DNA from 4 places in the Pseudomonas sp. ZY71 genome. Region 3 is predicted to be linked to each of the others. Evidence: riboswitches for the same ligand, from Rfam matches in the RefSeq annotation. Region 3 holds a riboswitch; each other region holds the start of a gene.
What was found. A riboswitch is a leader RNA that binds a small molecule or an ion and turns the genes downstream of it on or off. The one in region 3 is predicted to bind cobalamin.
Positions count from the first base shown of each region.

Region 1: linked by a shared signal. The riboswitch ahead of VY732_RS17065 (TonB-dependent receptor plug domain-containing protein) and the one ahead of cobO (cob(I)yrinic acid a,c-diamide adenosyltransferase) in region 3 are both predicted to bind cobalamin.
Region 2: linked by a shared signal. The riboswitch ahead of cobW (cobalamin biosynthesis protein CobW) and the one ahead of cobO (cob(I)yrinic acid a,c-diamide adenosyltransferase) in region 3 are both predicted to bind cobalamin.
Region 4: linked by a shared signal. The riboswitch ahead of VY732_RS12295 (ABC transporter substrate-binding protein) and the one ahead of cobO (cob(I)yrinic acid a,c-diamide adenosyltransferase) in region 3 are both predicted to bind cobalamin.

Region 1 covers NZ_CP144274.1:3,839,433-3,843,640, forward strand. Annotated here, with positions in the region: gene VY732_RS17050 (TonB-dependent siderophore receptor) at 1-329, opposite strand, end outside; gene VY732_RS17055 (FecR domain-containing protein) at 439-1,392, opposite strand; gene VY732_RS17060 (sigma-70 family RNA polymerase sigma factor) at 1,389-1,910, opposite strand; cobalamin riboswitch at 2,047-2,252, shown strand; gene VY732_RS17065 (TonB-dependent receptor plug domain-containing protein) at 2,345-4,208, shown strand, end outside.
Region 2 covers NZ_CP144274.1:2,942,677-2,946,884, forward strand. Annotated here, with positions in the region: gene VY732_RS13085 (IS4 family transposase) at 1-1,154, shown strand, start outside; cobalamin riboswitch at 2,074-2,284, shown strand; gene cobW (cobalamin biosynthesis protein CobW) at 2,384-3,457, shown strand; gene cobN (cobaltochelatase subunit CobN) at 3,461-4,208, shown strand, end outside.
Region 3 covers NZ_CP144274.1:1,895,486-1,899,693, reverse strand. Annotated here, with positions in the region: gene VY732_RS08465 (cobyrinate a,c-diamide synthase) at 1-1,055, opposite strand, end outside; gene cobO (cob(I)yrinic acid a,c-diamide adenosyltransferase) at 1,052-1,663, opposite strand; cobalamin riboswitch at 1,745-1,974, opposite strand; gene VY732_RS08455 (hypothetical protein) at 2,138-2,722, shown strand; gene VY732_RS08450 (PQQ-dependent sugar dehydrogenase) at 2,790-4,103, shown strand.
Region 4 covers NZ_CP144274.1:2,758,105-2,762,312, reverse strand. Annotated here, with positions in the region: gene VY732_RS12300 (Ppx/GppA family phosphatase) at 296-1,231, shown strand; cobalamin riboswitch at 1,274-1,468, shown strand; gene VY732_RS12295 (ABC transporter substrate-binding protein) at 1,613-2,626, shown strand; gene VY732_RS12290 (FecCD family ABC transporter permease) at 2,635-3,639, shown strand; partial or broken gene VY732_RS12285 (ABC transporter ATP-binding protein) at 3,732-4,208, shown strand, end outside.

The DNA of each region.
Region 1 (4,208 bases), 1.9 Mb from region 3:
CCATTGGCCTGCGGTTCGGCTTGCAGGCCGCTGCCGCCAAGAATCCGCGCAAAGCCTTCGCTGGTGCCGAATGCGCCTCTGAGGCCAGGGGATTTCAGGCCATCGGTTTGTTGCGCATCAAACGAAATCGCTGCCCCCGCCGCACTGGCGAAATGGCTGAGTACTTCGGTCAGGCTGCCAGCGGCAATGTCGAAGGATTTAACCGAACTCTGTTGCGCCGAAAACGGCGCGGCCAACGTGGTCGTCGACCAGACGCCGGCCGTCGTTGCCGCCAGTAGTCCGACCTTCACCGCGGTCGCCAGACGACCAGACTTGTACACCCGAGACATGCTTACCCTCCCCCAGAAACGCTGAATAAAAACTCATTGAGGGATGAGCCGAACGGTGTGCGTGAAAAGTGCAAACGCTGTAAAAAACATTTCCGGTTCACGGTGCCCATCACTGGGCAGGCGGCGACACGTTGACCCAATAACGGCTGTAGCGCGTGATGCGCAAGGAGAATCCACTCTCCAGCGCCGCCAGTGCGAGGTCGGTGTTGTCGATCGGGAATGCGCCGGAAACCTTCAGTTGGGCGATCCGCGCATCACACCGCAGCACGCCATGGCGGTAACGCGAAATATCCGCCAGCAACTCGGCCAGAGGACGGTTGAGCGCGATGATGCTGCCTTGCTGCCAGGCACCGACCGACGCATCGTTGCGGCGAATCGCGCCTACCGCACGACTGTTGAAAGCCACTGATTGTCCGGCTTCCAAACGCACGGTGGAGCCACCGCCGGCCGAGCTGACTTCGACCGCCTTCTCGACAACCGACACCTCGCCACCGCTGTCCTGTGAGCGGACGATAAACCGCGTGCCCAACGCCAACACTTGGCCATGCCGGGTCAATACTTTGAACGGACGCTGCGACGAATCGGCCGCGGTGCTCAGCAGAATCTCGCCCCACAGTAATTCCAGGGTCCGCTGGCGACCGTCGAAACGCAGATTGACCGAGGTGTCGGTGTTGAGCAGCAAGGCACTGCCATCGGCCAGACGAAACTCGCGCCGCTCGCCCACGCCGGTACGGAAATCGGCCAGCAGGTTTTGCGACGGCTCACTGCGCCAGCCCAGCCAGCCCAGCGACCCGGCCGACGCCAGCAGCACCACGCTGCGCAATACCTGCCGCCGGGATCGCTCGACCCCGCGCAACGCCGGTGCCGCCAATGCGCCCGGCACGCTGGCCATCTGTTCGCCGACCGCCGCCATCTGCTGCCAGGCTTGCTGATGGGCAGGATCGGCGCGCAACCAGTCGTTCCACGCAGCGCGGTCGGCCTCGGTGGCGATGCCGGAATGCAGACGCGCGTACCAGCGGGCAGCGGCGCTGATCGCTTGCAGTTCGGCGGGCGACAGGCTCATGCCAGTTGCATCTGAATCTGCATCAGACAGCAATGCTCCATGGCCTTGGCCATGTAGTTGTTGACGCTGCGCACGCTGATGTTCAAGCGCTCGGCAATCTGCGGGTAGGTCAGGCCATCGAACTGCGACAGGATGAAGGTCTGCTTGACCTTCGGCCCCAGCCCTTGCAGCAGACGGTCGATTTCCACCAGCGCCTGCAGCAGGATCGCCTGCTCTTCCAGCGAAGGCTGTTGCTCTTGTGGCATGGCCGCCAGCGCTTCCAGCCAGGATTGCTCCAGCGAACGGCGGCGGAACAGGTCAACGAGCAAGCCTTTGGCGATCATCGACAGGTAAGGACGCGGCTCGCGAATCTCCAGAGCGCTGCGGGCCTTGATGACCCGAACGAAGGTGTCCTGCGCCAGATCGGCCGCATCGAAAGAGTTGCTCAGACGCTTGCGCAACCAGCCTTTCAACCACCCGTGATGGTCGCAATACAAGTCATTGACGGCGCTGCGCAGGGATAATTCGTCGGCGGACATGAGGCTGGAATAATTCGCGAGTGATAATGACTCTTATTGTCTGGCGCGCGACGGGTGCTTGGCAATAGGCAACTTTGGCCATTTGCATACCCATAACCCGGGTCCCGAAAGTTGACGAACGGTCATTCGAATGTTCAGATGCCGCCCAGTTTCAGGTGTCCCATGCCGCCGTGCATGGGGTGAAACGGGAAACCGGTACGTTCTTTTCGAACAAGTCCGGTGCTGCCCCCGCAACGGTATGCGCGTGATGCTTTCGATACACCACTGTGGCCAGACGGCCATGGGAAGGTGAAAGCCTCGATACGCGCGAGCCCGGAGACCGGCCTGAAATTTTGTTTGGCAAAATCCTGCGGTGGGCGGGCATGGGCCGGTATTGGCTGTGCGCGATGCCTTCTCCTGCATGCTCTTCTGCGAAGATCCTTTTCGAGAAGACAATGATTCGACCTTTCAACACTCCTGCTCCAACCCTGTTCCTTGGCTGCCTGTTCAGCCCGCTGCTACTGGCCGACGACGCGCCGCTGGAACTCCATCAACAAATCGTTTCTGCACCGTCTGTGGAATCCACCACCGTCGCCGAGATGGCGAAGTTCGGCAGCAAGGTCGAGATCGTCAGCCGCGAACAGATCGAACGTGCCGGCCCCAGCGCCGATGTCAGCCGCGTCATGCAGATGTTCATTCCCGGTCTGTACGTCGCACCGAAAAACGGTCCGTTCGACTACGGCACTTATTCACTGCTGGGCGGGCGCAACGACGACACGTTGATCCTGCTTGACGGCGTACGCCTGAACAATCGCCTGTACGGCGGCCTCTATCTGGACACCCTGCCGGCCAATGCCATCGAGCGCATTGAAGTGCTCAAGGGTGGCCAGAGCCTGTTGTTCGGCACTCAAGCCGTGTCGGGTGTGATCAACATCGTCACCCGCAGCCCGCAATCGCGCAAAACCTCTGGCGAAGTGAATCTGGGCGTCGACAGTTTCGGCGGCACCACCGAAGACGCTCGGGTCGAGAACATCTTCACGAACGGTTTTGGCGATCTCGGTCTGCTGGCGTATGTCAGCCACAACGTCTCCGACGGTTACCAGCCCTATCGCAACCGCGACATGAAAAACGTCAGCGAGAAGAACCGCGCCTACGAAGTCACCACCTTCGGTGGCAAGGCGATTCAGTCGTTTGGCGATGATGCGCGGCTGGAACTGTTCTACCAATACGCCGACGCCAATCTCGACTTCGCCCGCCCGGTCGACAACCACAACACCACCAACGACCGCGTGCAGCAGATCGCCACGGCGACCTTCGAGCAGACCGTCAACGAGCGCCTGAGCTACTTCATCAAAAGTCATATCAACGACTGGGACACCCGCTACACGCGCGTCAACAATATCGCCGGGGGCGGCACCCAAGTCATCAATCACAACGACTATTGGGGCTTCACCGATTGGGGCGTGCAGGCCGAAGGCAAGGCTGAACTGCGCGGCGGCCATGTGCTGGTGTTCGGCAGCGACAACCAATGGTTCAAGGGCCAGGACGATGTGTTGATCATCGACAACGACAAGGCCGAAGCCCATGCGTTCTACACGCAACTGCGACCGCAGATCGACGCCCTGCCCGACTGGCATCCGAGCATCGGTGTGCGCCACGAAGCCATGAGCGGCGGCGACAGTGCCACGGTCGGCATGCTCACTTCGCTGTATGACCTCAATGACAATTGGTCGGTGCGCGGCCAATACGGCAGCGCTTACAAACTGCCGAACGCCGAGCAACTGTTCGTCAACGAGCCGGGCGACGAGATCGGTAATCGCAATCTCAAACCGGAAAAAAGCCGCAACGCTGAACTCGGTGTCGACTACAAAGGCTTCTTGCTCGATCGCGAATTCAGCGCCAGCGTGACCCTGTTCAAACGCAAGATCGACGACCTGATCACCCTCGATGACATTCAGTGGGTCAACGGTGAAGGCACGATCCAGATGCGCGGTTTCGAGGCCGACGCCAAACTGGCGCTCAACGATCAGTGGAGTCTGCAAGCGGACATGACCCGCAACCTCACCGAATCCCGCACGGGGGCGACCATCAATGACATCCCGAGCTTCTTCGCCCGTTCGCGCGTGGGTTATGAATCGGAAAATCGCCTGTGGGGCGTTGGCGGTGCGATCCGCTATATCCGCGATATCAAAAGCTCGAAGCAGGTCGAGTACGGCAATTATTCAGTGGTCGACGCCGACGCTTATCGCTACCTCGACAACGCCCACCAACACCGCGTGAGCCTGCTGGTGGAAAACCTCTTCGATCGCGATTACGTCA
Region 2 (4,208 bases), 1.0 Mb from region 3:
CCCTGCACGCCGCCGCGCGGCAACTGGAAGATCTTCCTGTCAGTTTGGCGGCTCTCTACGACAAGATCAGTCGTACCGAGCCGGCGCTGTTGCGCGCCCTGGTTACGGGCTGCGCTCAACGCCTGACTCCAACCATAAAAGAGCTGGGTTGCACGACGATGCTGCCGGGTTGGCAGGTTCGGGTAGTGGACGGTAATCACTTGGCATCCACTGAGAAACGTCTGGGAGCTTTACGTCACGAGCGCGGCGCCGCTCGTCCCGGTTTTTCGGTGGTGGCCTACGACCCCGACCTCGATCAGGTCATCGACCTTCAGGCGTGTGAGGATGCCTACGCAAGCGAGCGTGTTTGCGTGCTGCCGCTGTTGGCTGATGCCGAGCCGGGCCAAGTGTGGTTGGCTGATCGACTCTATTGCACGCTCCCGGTCATGGAAGCTTGTGAGCAGGCCCAGACGTCCTTTGTCATTCGCCAGCAAGCCAAGCATCCACGCTTGATTCAAGAAGGTGAGTGGCAAGAGCCGGTGCCTGTGGAAACAGGCACTGTGCGTGAGCAGATCATCCAGGTCAGAGGCGGTTACCAATGTCGGCGTGTCGAGCTGACGCTTCATTCTCCAACGGACTCGGGAGACAGCAGCTTGATGTTCTGGAGCAACCTACCCCAGAGCGTCAGTGCACAGCGGATCGCAGAGCTCTATCGCCGCCGCTGGAGCATTGAAGGTATGTTCCAGCGACTGGAAGCGATTCTGGAAAGTGAAATCGAAACCCTTGGCAGCCCGAAGGCTGCCTTGCTCGGGTTCGCTACTGCGGTATTGGCCTACAACGTCCTGGCCATCCTCAAACGAAGTGTCGAGCAAGCTCACCGGGAGACTCAACCTGAAGGATGGGAAGCTTCCATCTATCACTTGGCGGTTCAGGTCAGGAGTGGTTATGAGGGAATGCAGATTGCACTGCCCTCAGAATATCTTCCCGTTGTCCCTCTGGAGCAACTGGCCCAACGCCTGTTGGAGTTGGCCAGAAACATCCAGCCCAAACAAGTTGCGAAAAGCCCCCGCGGTCCCAAGGTGCCTAAACCCAAGACATGGGTTCAAGGCACAGCGGTCCATGCTCATGTTTCAACGGACAGAGTTATCAAGGCTGCCAAAACGAAAAGACCTTGAAAGGGATGGCCCTTACGGCGGGTCACTTTTTCCAGACGCCGAAAAAGTAACCAAAAAGGCTTGCTCCTACGTGCGGCCCGCTCGCTGGGGCTCGGGGTTCCTTCGCTGCGGGATCGATCCGGGCGCAGCGCCTACGGTTTGCTGCGCTGCACCTCCTCTCGCTGTGTTTGGCTTCGCCAAACGGTCGCTGCGCTCCCACGCCCGGATCAATCCCTCCACTCAGCCTTCCGACGTCGCCTTACAGATCAAGAGCTGCAGCCGAGCTAACGCTCATCCTGTTGAGTGGTGGAAGAGCATGCGGTCGACTTTGGATTTGTGGTGGATTCGCCCCTCACCCCAGCCCTCTCCCGAGGGAGAGGGAGCCGATTTGTGGGCTTTTCAAAATCTGAGTTCGACTCGGTATTGCACGTCGGCGTAGCTCTCCCAAACACCCCGATCAGTCCCTCTAACCTCATGGATAGGGGGCGATTTTTTTGCTTTTTTGAGCCTGAGTTCAACGCGGTATCGCAGGTCGGCGTACCTCTTCCAAACGCCCCGGTCAGTCCCCTCTCCCTCTGGGAGAGGGCTAGGGTGAGGGGCTCTTGATCTGGCTTTTGATCTGGCTTTTTTGCCCCTTCGGCAGGCCGAGCGTAGGTGTTCATCCGGGGGTTAGGCGCGTAGCGCCGTGCGGCGAAGCCGCATTCATCGAGAGGAGGTGCAGCGAAGCAAACCGTAGGCGATGCCCCCGGATGGACACCGTAGCGAGGGAACACTGAGCCTCAGCGAAGTGCCGTACGCCGGGGCAAAGCCTTTTGCTTACTTTTCGGCGTCTGGAAAAGTGAGTCGCTGTAAGAGCGAAACCGCCAGCGGCGGCACCCGCAGCAACGGATATGCCCCCATAACCAAACCCCAACCCCATTGACCCATAACCACCCGATGCGTAGCCTTGCGCTTTCGAGGTTCTTCGGCCGTTGCCGAAGCTAAGAAGGGAACGCGGTCAATGCCGCGGCTGCCCCCGCAACTGTGAACGGTGAAGTTCGCTGCCACGCCACTGCCAGCTCAACCCATGAGCCCGCGGGAAGGCGCAGCCAACGCCAGGCTCATACCTGAACACCGTCAGCCAGGAGACCTGCCTCGTCACAGATTCTCACTACAACCGGGCGGGGTGATCCGGTGGCGAATGCTTCCGGCGCGCACGCGCGTTGCCGGTTCTCGTCCCGTATGCCCGCCGCTTGCCAAAGGGCATACCGATGAAAACACTGGCCAAACTCCCCGTCACCATCGTCACCGGCTTCCTCGGCTCGGGCAAGACCACACTGCTGCGGCACATGCTCGACAACGCGCAGGGCCGTCGCATCGCGGTGATCGTCAACGAGTTCGGCGAGTTGGGCATCGACGGTGAAATCCTCAAACAATGCACCATCGGTTGCACCGAAGAAGAAGCCACCGGCCGCGTTTACGAACTGGCCAACGGCTGCCTGTGCTGCACCGTTCAGGAAGAATTCTTCCCGGTGATGCGCGAACTGGTCGCGCGTCGCGGCGATCTCGACCACATCCTTATCGAAACCTCGGGCCTGGCCCTGCCGAAACCGCTGGTGCAAGCCTTCCAGTGGCCGGAAATCCGCAGCGCCTGCACCGTTGACGCGGTGATCACCGTGGTCGACAGCCCGGCCGTGGCCGCTGGCACCTTTGCCGCGTTCCCGGATCAGGTCGATGCCCAGCGTAAACTCGACCCGAACCTCGATCACGAATCGCCGCTGCACGAACTGTTCGCCGACCAACTGGCCAGCGCCGACCTCGTCATCCTCAACAAGGCCGACCAGACCAGCCCGGAAGATCTCGCTCGCGTTCGTGCTGAAGTCGCCGAAGAGCTGCCACCGGCGGTGAAAATCATCGAAGCCAGCAACGGCCGTCTGCCGCTGGACGTGCTGATCGGCCTCGGCGCCGGTTCCGAAGAACACATCGACAGCCGCCACAGCCACCATGATCACCACCACGGTGAAGGCGATGACGACCACGATGACCACGATCACGACGCCTTCGATTCGATCTCCATCGAACTGCCGCAAGCCGACGAAAGCCTGCTGCTCGATGCCCTGACGCAACTGGTGGTCAAGCACGGCATCCTCCGTGTCAAAGGTTTTGCCGCCATTCCAAACAAGCCAATGCGCCTGTTGATCCAGGGCGTGGGTACGCGTTTCGACAAGCATTTCGACCGTCAGTGGGGCGCCGATGAAGCGCGCGTTACCCGTCTGGTGCTGATCGGTCAGCAACTCGACGCCGCCCAACTCGAAGCGCAACTGCGCGCTGCGCTCAGCGTTTAAACCATGCACCTGCTCAGGACTCAGCCCGGCGGATTCGTCTCGGATGACAACATTGCCGACCTTGGACAGACCCCCGCTGAGCTGGTGATCCTGTGCAGCGGCGACTCCAGTCTGGCGCTACTCGCCGAAGCTGCGCAGCAGTTGCCCGAGGATTATCCGAGCCTGCGTCTGGCCAATCCGATGCAGGTGCAGAATCACGCTTCGGTCGATCTGTACGTCGACGAAGTGCTGCGTCATGCCAAGGTGATCCTGATTTCGCTGCATGGCGGCATTGCCTATTGGCGTTACGGCGTCGAGCGTCTGATCGAGTTGTCCGAGCGCGGTGTGCAGGTGATTCTGGTGCCGGGCGATGACCGGCCCGATCCGGAACTCAGCGACCTGAGCACCGTTAATGCCGAAGATCGCGACCGGCTCTGGCAGTTCTTGCGTCAGGGCGGCCTGGGCAATGCGCTGGATTTCTTCCGCTGCCTGGCCAACCGTTGGCTCGCCCGTGATTACGTTTGGAAAGAACCGCAAACCCTGCCGCGCACGGCGATTTACCATCCACAAAAAACCAGCGCCGCACTGAGTGACTGGCAAGCCGAATGGCTGCCTGAGCAACCGGTCGCGGCGGTGCTGTTTTACCGCTCGCATTTGCAAGCGGCGAACACGGCGTTCATCGATGTTTTCTGCCAGCGCTTGCAGGCAGCGGGGTTGAATCCGCTGCCGATCGCGGTGGCCAGTCTGAAAGAACCCGGTTGTCTGACGGTGG
Region 3 (4,208 bases):
ATCACCGCATCGCCCTTAAGCAGCCCAACCAACTCAGCGCGAGTGCCTTCAACGTCAGTCAAAGAATCCAGCAAATACAGCATCCCGCCACATTCAGCGAGCAACGGTTTACCCGCTGCATGATGCGCGCGAATCGCTTCAACCATCGCGGTGTTCTGCGCCAGCGCAACGTGATGCAACTCCGGATAACCACCGGGCAGATACAAGCTATCCGCCTCCGGCAATTGCGTATCGCGGATCGGCGAGAAGAAACTCAACTCGGCGCCCATCGCCCGCAACAGATCGAGACTCGCGCCATAGGTGAAAGCAAACGCTTCATCACGGGCGACCGCGATTCGCACATTCTTCAGCAGCGGCTCTACAGCGATGACGTCAGGCGCGGCGAACTCAACCGCCGGCGGCAGCGCTACCTCACAGCTACTGGCGAGAGCGTCGGCAGCCGCGTCGAGACGCACATCGAGGTCATTCAGTTCGCTGGCCTGGACCAGGCCGAGATGGCGACTCGGCAGTTCGATACCCGTTTCGCGGGACAACGCGCCGTACCAGCGCAGACCTTCCGTGAGACTGCCTTCGAGCAATTGCGCATGTCGCAAAGTACCGACACGATTGGCCAGCACGCCGGCAAACGGCAGATCCGGCTGGTACTTCGCCAAGCCCAGCGCCAACGCACCAAAGGTCTGCGCCATCGCCGTCCCATCGATCACGCCAAGCACAGGCACACCGAAATGCCGCGCCAGATCAGCGCTGGAAGGCGTGCCGTCGAACAGACCCATCACGCCTTCGATCAGAATCAGATCGGCCTCGGCGGCGGCTTCCCACAACAGACGACGACTTTCCTGCTCGCCGACCATCCACATGTCCAATTGATAGACCGGCGCACCGCTGGCGCGCTCAAGAATCATCGGATCAAGGAAGTCCGGGCCGCATTTGAACACGCGTACTTTGCGCCCCTGATTGCGATGCAAACGGGCGAGCGCGGCGGTGACGGTGGTCTTGCCCTGACCGGAGGCCGGCGCGGCGATGAGGACCGCCGGGCAGTGACGTGGTTGATTCAAAGTTCGACGCCTTTCTGCGCTTTGATGCCGGCCTGGAAGGCGTGTTTGAGCATGCCCATTTCGGTGACCGTGTCGCCCATTTCGATCATTTCCGGCTTGGCCGCGCGACCGGTGACGATCACGTGCTGCATCGGCGGACGCGCCTGCAAATCGCTGAGCACCTGATCGAGATCGAGGTAACCGTGCTTGAGGGCGATGTTCAGTTCGTCGAGCACCACCAGACCGATCGACGGATCACGCAGCAACTCACGGGACACCGCCCACGCGGCTTCGGCAGCGGCGATGTCACGCTGGCGGTCCTGGGTTTCCCAAGTGAATCCTTCGCCCATCACGTGAAAGCGCACTTGCTCGGGGAAGCGGCGGAAAAACAACTCTTCGCCGGTGCTGTTGCGGCCCTTGATGAACTGCACCACGCCGCACTGCATGCCGTGGCCCATGGCGCGCGCAAGCATGCCGAAGGCCGAGCTGCTTTTGCCTTTGCCATTGCCGGTCAGCACCAGCACCAGACCGCACTCGTCAGGCGAGTTGGCGATGCGTTCGTCGATCACGGCTTTTTTGCGCTGCATACGCGCCAGATGGCGTTCGTCGCGCTCGGGGGAATCAGTCATGGGGGAGCTCTCCGTTGAGGCTGGATAACGGCGGGCAGGCACAAGAATAGACGGCAAAAAGCCTGGCATCGCCCACCGTGATGCCGCTGGATGGATCAGGCCGGTCTCCGGGCTCATGAGCGGCGTTGGCCTGACTGCGCGCCTTCCCGCTTCTTTCGAGGCAGTGGCTCAAGGCGCAGTTTTCACTCATTTACCGTTGCGGGGGCAGCGCCGGGATCGTGGTGGTTCTTCGCTTGAAGACAACCCTCACCGGCTTCCCTGTTTCACTCTGTCGACGCAGGTCACAGAGCACCTGAAACAAGCCGCGAAGGTTAGAGGGTTGGGGGTGGAGCGTCAATTAAAGAGGCGGCCATCGGGCGAATAACTGCCGCCGATCACTTATCTGCCGCCAATCTTGTGCCACACTGATACAAATGATATCAAAGAGCCATGCTTTTCTCGAAAAGCCCACTACAACAATAAAGGATGATGACGATGCAAGGCATGATCATCAGCAACCCGCGCCTGGAATTCCTGCGCCCGGTGCTTGAACGCTGGTTTGACTGTATCGACCGCTACAACGCCGTGCGCGGCGACAGCGACACCCCTTACTGGCATGACGAGAAAGCCAATCTCGGATTGCTCTCGGCGGCGGCCTGGATGGCTGAGCTGGTCACTTTGAACGACACTGTCACGCGCAAACAGAACGAAGAAGGCGAGCGCAATGCCCGCGCCGATCTGTTTCTCGCCGGCGCCGAAGACCGCGCCTTTATCCAGGCCACTCAGCGCTGGCCAAAGGTTACCAACCTGAATCTGACCCAGGCCCTGCTGGATATCACTAACGACGCCAAGCGCATCAGCTACGCCAGCGATCTCAAGCTCGGCTGCCTGTTTGTCGCGCCGCAAAAAGCCCAGCACAGCGCCAGCCCTGAAGAGCTGCAGGACATGGTCGACGACCTGCAAAAGGAACACACCTGCGCGGTCGCCTGGTATTTCCCTTACGCCTACCGCAAGTTGCGCAGCGAAGCCGGCAATTATCACCCGGGCATCGCCGTGCTGTTCAAGGAAGCCCGCGGCTGAGCAGTTGAACCATCGGGCTTGCGCCCTCCTCTATGATTAGGAATGCATTCATAGGGAAGATTCAGCAATGCGCAAGCCCCAGCTCGTTTTTGTCATCGCCTTCGCCGGAGGGCTCGCCGCCTGCGGTGAGACCTCCAGCCTGCAAGTCTCCGACGGCACCGGCCCGTCACCGAAATTGCCTGAACCAAACAAGACCCTGATTCCGACGGTGAACATTGCCCCGGCGATCGGCTGGCCGGAGGGCGCTAAACCGACGGCAGCGACTGGCACGCAAGTCGCTGCATTCGCGGAAGGCCTCGATCATCCGCGCTGGCTCTATGTGCTGCCCAACGGCGATGTGCTGGTGGCGGAAACCAACGCCCCGCCAAAACCGGATGACAGCAGCGGCATTCGTGGCTGGGTGATGAAAAAGGTCATGGGCAAGGCTGGCGCGGGCGTGCCGAGTCCGAACCGCATCACCTTGCTGCGTGACGCCGATCATGATGGTGTCGCAGAAACCCGCACGGTATTCCTGCAGAACCTCAACTCGCCGTTCGGTATGACGCTGGTTGGCAATGACCTGTACGTCGCCGATACCGATCGCCTGCTGCGCTTCAACTACGAACCCGGCGCGACCGAGATCAAGTCACAGCCAATCAAGGTTGTCGATTTGCCCGGCGGTACGCTGAATCACCACTGGACGAAAAACGTCATCGCCAGCAAGGACGGCAGCAAGCTGTACGTCACGGTCGGCTCGAACAGCAACGTCGGCGAAAATGGTCTGGATAAGGAAGAAGGCCGCGCGGCGATCTGGGAAGTCGATCGGGCGACCGGCAATCACCGCATCTTCGCCTCGGGCATCCGCAACCCCAATGGCCTGGCCTGGGAGCCGAAAAGTGGCGCGCTGTGGACAGCGGTCAACGAACGCGACGAGATCGGCAGTGATCTGGTGCCGGACTACATCACTTCCGTGAAGGACGGTGGCTTCTATGGCTGGCCGTTCAGTTACTACGGCCAGCATGTCGATGTCCGCGTTACGCCGCAAAACCCGGATCTGGTGGCCAAAGCCATCGCCCCGGATTATGCAGTCGGGCCGCACACTGCGTCTTTGGGCCTGACGTTCGCCGAGGGCAACAACCTGCCGGCGCAGTTCAAGGAAGGTGCCTTTATCGGCCAGCACGGTTCATGGAACCGCAAACCGCACAGTGGCTACAAAGTGATTTTCGTACCGTTCACCGGTGGCAAGCCGAGCGGCAAACCGGTGGATGTGCTGACCGGGTTCCTCGACAAGGACGAGAATGCACTCGGTCGGCCGGTGGGCGTGGTGATCGATCAGCAGGGGGGCTTGCTGGTGGCGGATGATGTTGGCAACAAGGTGTGGCGAGTCTCAGCCAGCAAATAATTTTAGCCATGCACAAACAACTGTAGGAGTGAGCCTGCTCGCGATAGCGGTCGATCATTCAACATTGATGTTGAATGTGACACCGTCATCGCGAGCAGGCTCACT
Region 4 (4,208 bases), 860 kb from region 3:
GCTCCGCGTCACTGGACGCGGAGCGTCCCTAGAGGCATTACCACGCGGAGCGTGGGAACGATCAGTTCGCGGCATTGCCAAATCGCGGGCAAAAAAAAGCTGCCAAAACTGGCAGCAAAAACTTTAAGAACACGCGATGTATTGGCCTCAGCATAGACGCCGGATAATGACAGTGTCATGACAGCCGCAAATTCATTGAACCGCCCCTGCCCCGTCATCAGGATGTCATCAAGATTACGGCAGAATCCTCGCAAACCGTCTCGCGCCTCCCGACGGACGCTCTGCAAGGACTCCCATGAAAGACGACGCCTCGCTGTTTGCCGCCATCGACCTGGGTTCGAATGCCTTTCGCCTGATGATCGGCCAGTCGGTGCGCAGCCGCAAAGGCTTGCAGATTCAGGAAGTGAAAACCCTGCGTGAACCGGTGCGCCTCGCTGAAGGTTTTGACGGTGGCGCGCTGGATGCGTTGGCACTGGATCGCGGCTGGCAGGCATTGGCGCGGTTCGGCAAGAAACTGCGCGGTTTCGAAGCCGGCCGGGTTCGTGCGGTGGCCACCAGCGCGGTGCGTGAAGCGGACAACGCGCAACTGTTTCTGGCCAGCGCCGAGCGGCATCTGGGCTTTCCCATCGACGTCATTTGCGGCCATGAAGAGGCGCGGCTGGTCTACGCCGGCGTGACCCACGCCTTGCCGAGCGCCGCAGACATGCGGCTGGTGGTCGACATCGGCGGCGGCTCCACCGAGCTGATCCTCGGCCAAGGCTCACAACCATTGCTCACCGAAAGCATCGCCATCGGCAGCGGCACCTTGAGCACGCGGTTCTTTCGTGGCGGTGACGTGTCTGCCGGCGCGCTACAGGAGGCCGAACGCTTCGCCATCCTGCAGTTTGAAAAGGTTGCCCGGCGCTACCGTGCTCAGGGCTGGCAGCAAACCATCGGTTCGTCCGGCACTGCGCGCATGCTGGCCAAAGTGCTCAAGGCCAATCGCCTCAACGACTTCGGTCAGGCCGGCATCACCTATGGCGGGCTGCTGCGCCTGTCGCTGCTTTTGCTGAAAGTGAACAACGTGCAACAGCTCAAGCTGGCCGGTCTGCAACCACACCGCCAGAGCATTCTGCCCGGCGGTCTGGTGTTGATGCTCGCGGCATTCAAAGTGTTCGGCATTGCACAAATGCTGCCCTCCGAACCGGGCCTGCGTCTGGGCGTGTTGCACGGTTTGATGAGCCAGCACTGATCCTCGCCACGGCAGATTCGTCTCCCCTTCAGCGGCTCGATCGACTACCATGCCGCCGTCGGTTCCCGAAGGGGACTAATAGGGAATCCGAGGTGCTTGCACAGCATTGATCGGAACTGCCCCCGCAACTGTAGGTGCCGAGCCTGCTCCACGACTGCCACTGGGTGAACCCCGGGAAGGCCGGAGCCAAGGCGATGACGCATCAGTCAGGAGACCTGCCGGCACAGTGATTACTAACCGGCGGGGTGTCCGGGAAGGACATCGTGCCGTGCGCGTCTTCGTTGGCTGCCCGGCCTTGCGCTGTTTTCCTGACCGCGTTCGATGGTGTGTTTCCAGACCGTACTCTCCCGCTCCCCGTACGGTTCCCTCGGAGACTGCCCCATGCTGCTGCCCCGCATCGCCACCCTCATCACCGGCCTGACCCTTGGCGCCATGGCCCAGGCGGCGCCGACTGTCTATCCACTGACCGTCGAAAACTGCGGCAGCAGCCTGACCTTCCAGCACGCCCCGACGCGCACCGTGACCATCGGCCAGGCCGGCACGGAAATGCTCTACGCCATGGGCCTGGGCGACAAAGTCGTCGGCACGTCGCTGTGGTTCAACAACGTGCTGGACAAGTACAAGGCGCAGAACGACAAGATCGAGCGTCTGGCTGACAACGAGCCGAGTTTCGAATCGGTGATCGGCAAGCGCCCGGAACTGGTCGCCGTGGAGCTGGAATGGATGGTCGGCCCGCAAGGCGCGGTCGGCACCCGCGAGCAATTTCATGAGCTGAAGATTCCGACCTACCTGCTGCCCTCCGATTGCGAAGCCAAGGACAACTTGGTCGGCGCCGACGGTACGCGACTGGCACCGTTTCGCATCGAGACGATTTACAAAAGCGTGAGCCAACTGGCGCAGATCTTTGATGTGCAGGAGCGTGGCCAGCAGCTCAACGACGAACTCAAGGCCAGCCTCGCCAAATCGATTGCCACCGCCCAGGGCAAACGGCTGAAGGATGCCAGCGCGCTGGTCTGGTTCTCCAGCGCACAAATGGACATCGAGCCGTTCGTGGCCGGACACAAAGGCATTCCTGATTTCATGCTCAACACCCTCGGCGTGCGCAACGTGGTGGAGTCCGATGAAGAGTGGCCAACGGTCGGCTGGGAAACCATCGCCAAAGCCAATCCGACCTTCCTCGTCATCGCGCGCATGGATCGTCGACGTTTCCCCGCCGACGACTATGAAAAGAAACTCGCCTTCCTGCGCAGCGATCCGGTGACGCGCAACATGGACGCGGTGAAACACAACCGCATCATCATTCTTGACGCCATGGCCATGCAGGCGAGCCTGCGCATGTTCGACGGCATCGAGCAACTGGCTACGGCCATCAACGGCTATGACCTGTCGCAATGAGTGCCAGCCTGATCCGTACGTTGCTGGCCCTGGCGACGCTGTTGATTGCAGTGGTTGCAGGCGTGGCCATTGGTGAGACCTCGATTGAGCCGGGCGTGGTCATGCAAGTGCTGGCGAACAAATTGTGGGGCGCCGGGTACGCGCTCGACCCAATCGATGAAGGCATCGTCTGGAATTACCGTTTGACCCGCGCACTGGTCGCAGCGGCGTGCGGTGCCGGGTTGGCAACGTGCGGGGTGATTTTGCAGTCGCTGTTGCGCAACCCGTTGGCCGATCCGTATCTGCTGGGGATTTCTGCCGGCGCCTCGACCGGAGCCGTGATGGTGGCGCTGCTCGGTGTTGGCGCAGGGATGATTTCGCTGTCAGTCGGTGCCTTCGCCGGCGCGGTCACGGCGTTCGTGCTGGTGATTCTGCTGGCGCGGGTCAGCGGTTCGGCCAGCGGCACCGGGCAGATCATTCTTGCCGGGATCGCCGGTTCTCAGCTGTTCAATGCGCTGACGGCGTTTCTGATTACCCGCTCGGCAAGCTCCGAGCAGGCACGCGGGATCATGTTCTGGCTGCTGGGCAATCTTGGTGGCGTGCGTTGGCCGTCGGTGTGGCTGGCGGTGCCGGTGGCCGTGTTCGGGTTGGTCGTGTGTCTGTGGCATCGGCGCGCGCTGGATGCGTTTACCTTTGGTGCGGACTCGGCGGCATCCCTCGGTATTCCGGTGCGACGCGTACAGATTCTGCTGATTGGCTGCGCGGCGTTGGTGACGGCGGTGATGGTGTCGATTGTCGGTTCGATCGGTTTTGTCGGGCTGGTGATTCCCCATGCAGCGCGGCTGTTGCTTGGCACGGGTCATGCACGACTGCTGCCGGCCAGTGCCTTGGGTGGTGCGGTGTTTCTGATTGCTGCCGATGTGTTGTCACGCACGTTGATCAAGGGCCAGGTGATTCCGGTCGGGGTGATTACTGCATTGGTCGGGGCGCCGGTGTTTGCCCTGATTCTGGTGGGTCGGAGATCGGCGCGATGAGCAGTGTTTTGAGCTGTTCTGGTCTGAGCTTCAGAGTGCGCGGCGCCGAGTTGCTCAGCGGTGTCAGCCTTGAAGTTCAGCGCGGCGAAACCCTCGGCATCGTCGGGCCGAATGGATCCGGCAAATCCACCCTGCTCAAACTGCTGGCCGGGTTGCGCGAACCGAGCGCTGGCGAGGTGCTGCTCGAAGGTCAGCGCTTGGGCAAAATGGCCCGGCGCAGCATTGCGCAAAAACTCGCGGTCGTTGAACAACAAGCCGACACCGACGACGGCATTCGCGTGTTCGATGCCGTGGCGCTGGGTCGCACGCCATGGCTGTCGGCGCTGCAACCGTGGTCGCAGGTGGACGACGCCATCGTCGAGCAGGCGTTGACTGACGTTGACGCGATGCACCTGCGCACGCGCCTGTGGCGCAGCCTGTCGGGTGGTGAGCGACAACGGGTACACATTGCTCGGGCCCTGGCGCAGCGACCGCAAATCCTGTTGCTGGACGAACCGGCCAACCACCTCGACATTCAGCATCAACTGACCATCCTCAACGTGGTACAGGCGTTGCCGGTGACCACGCTG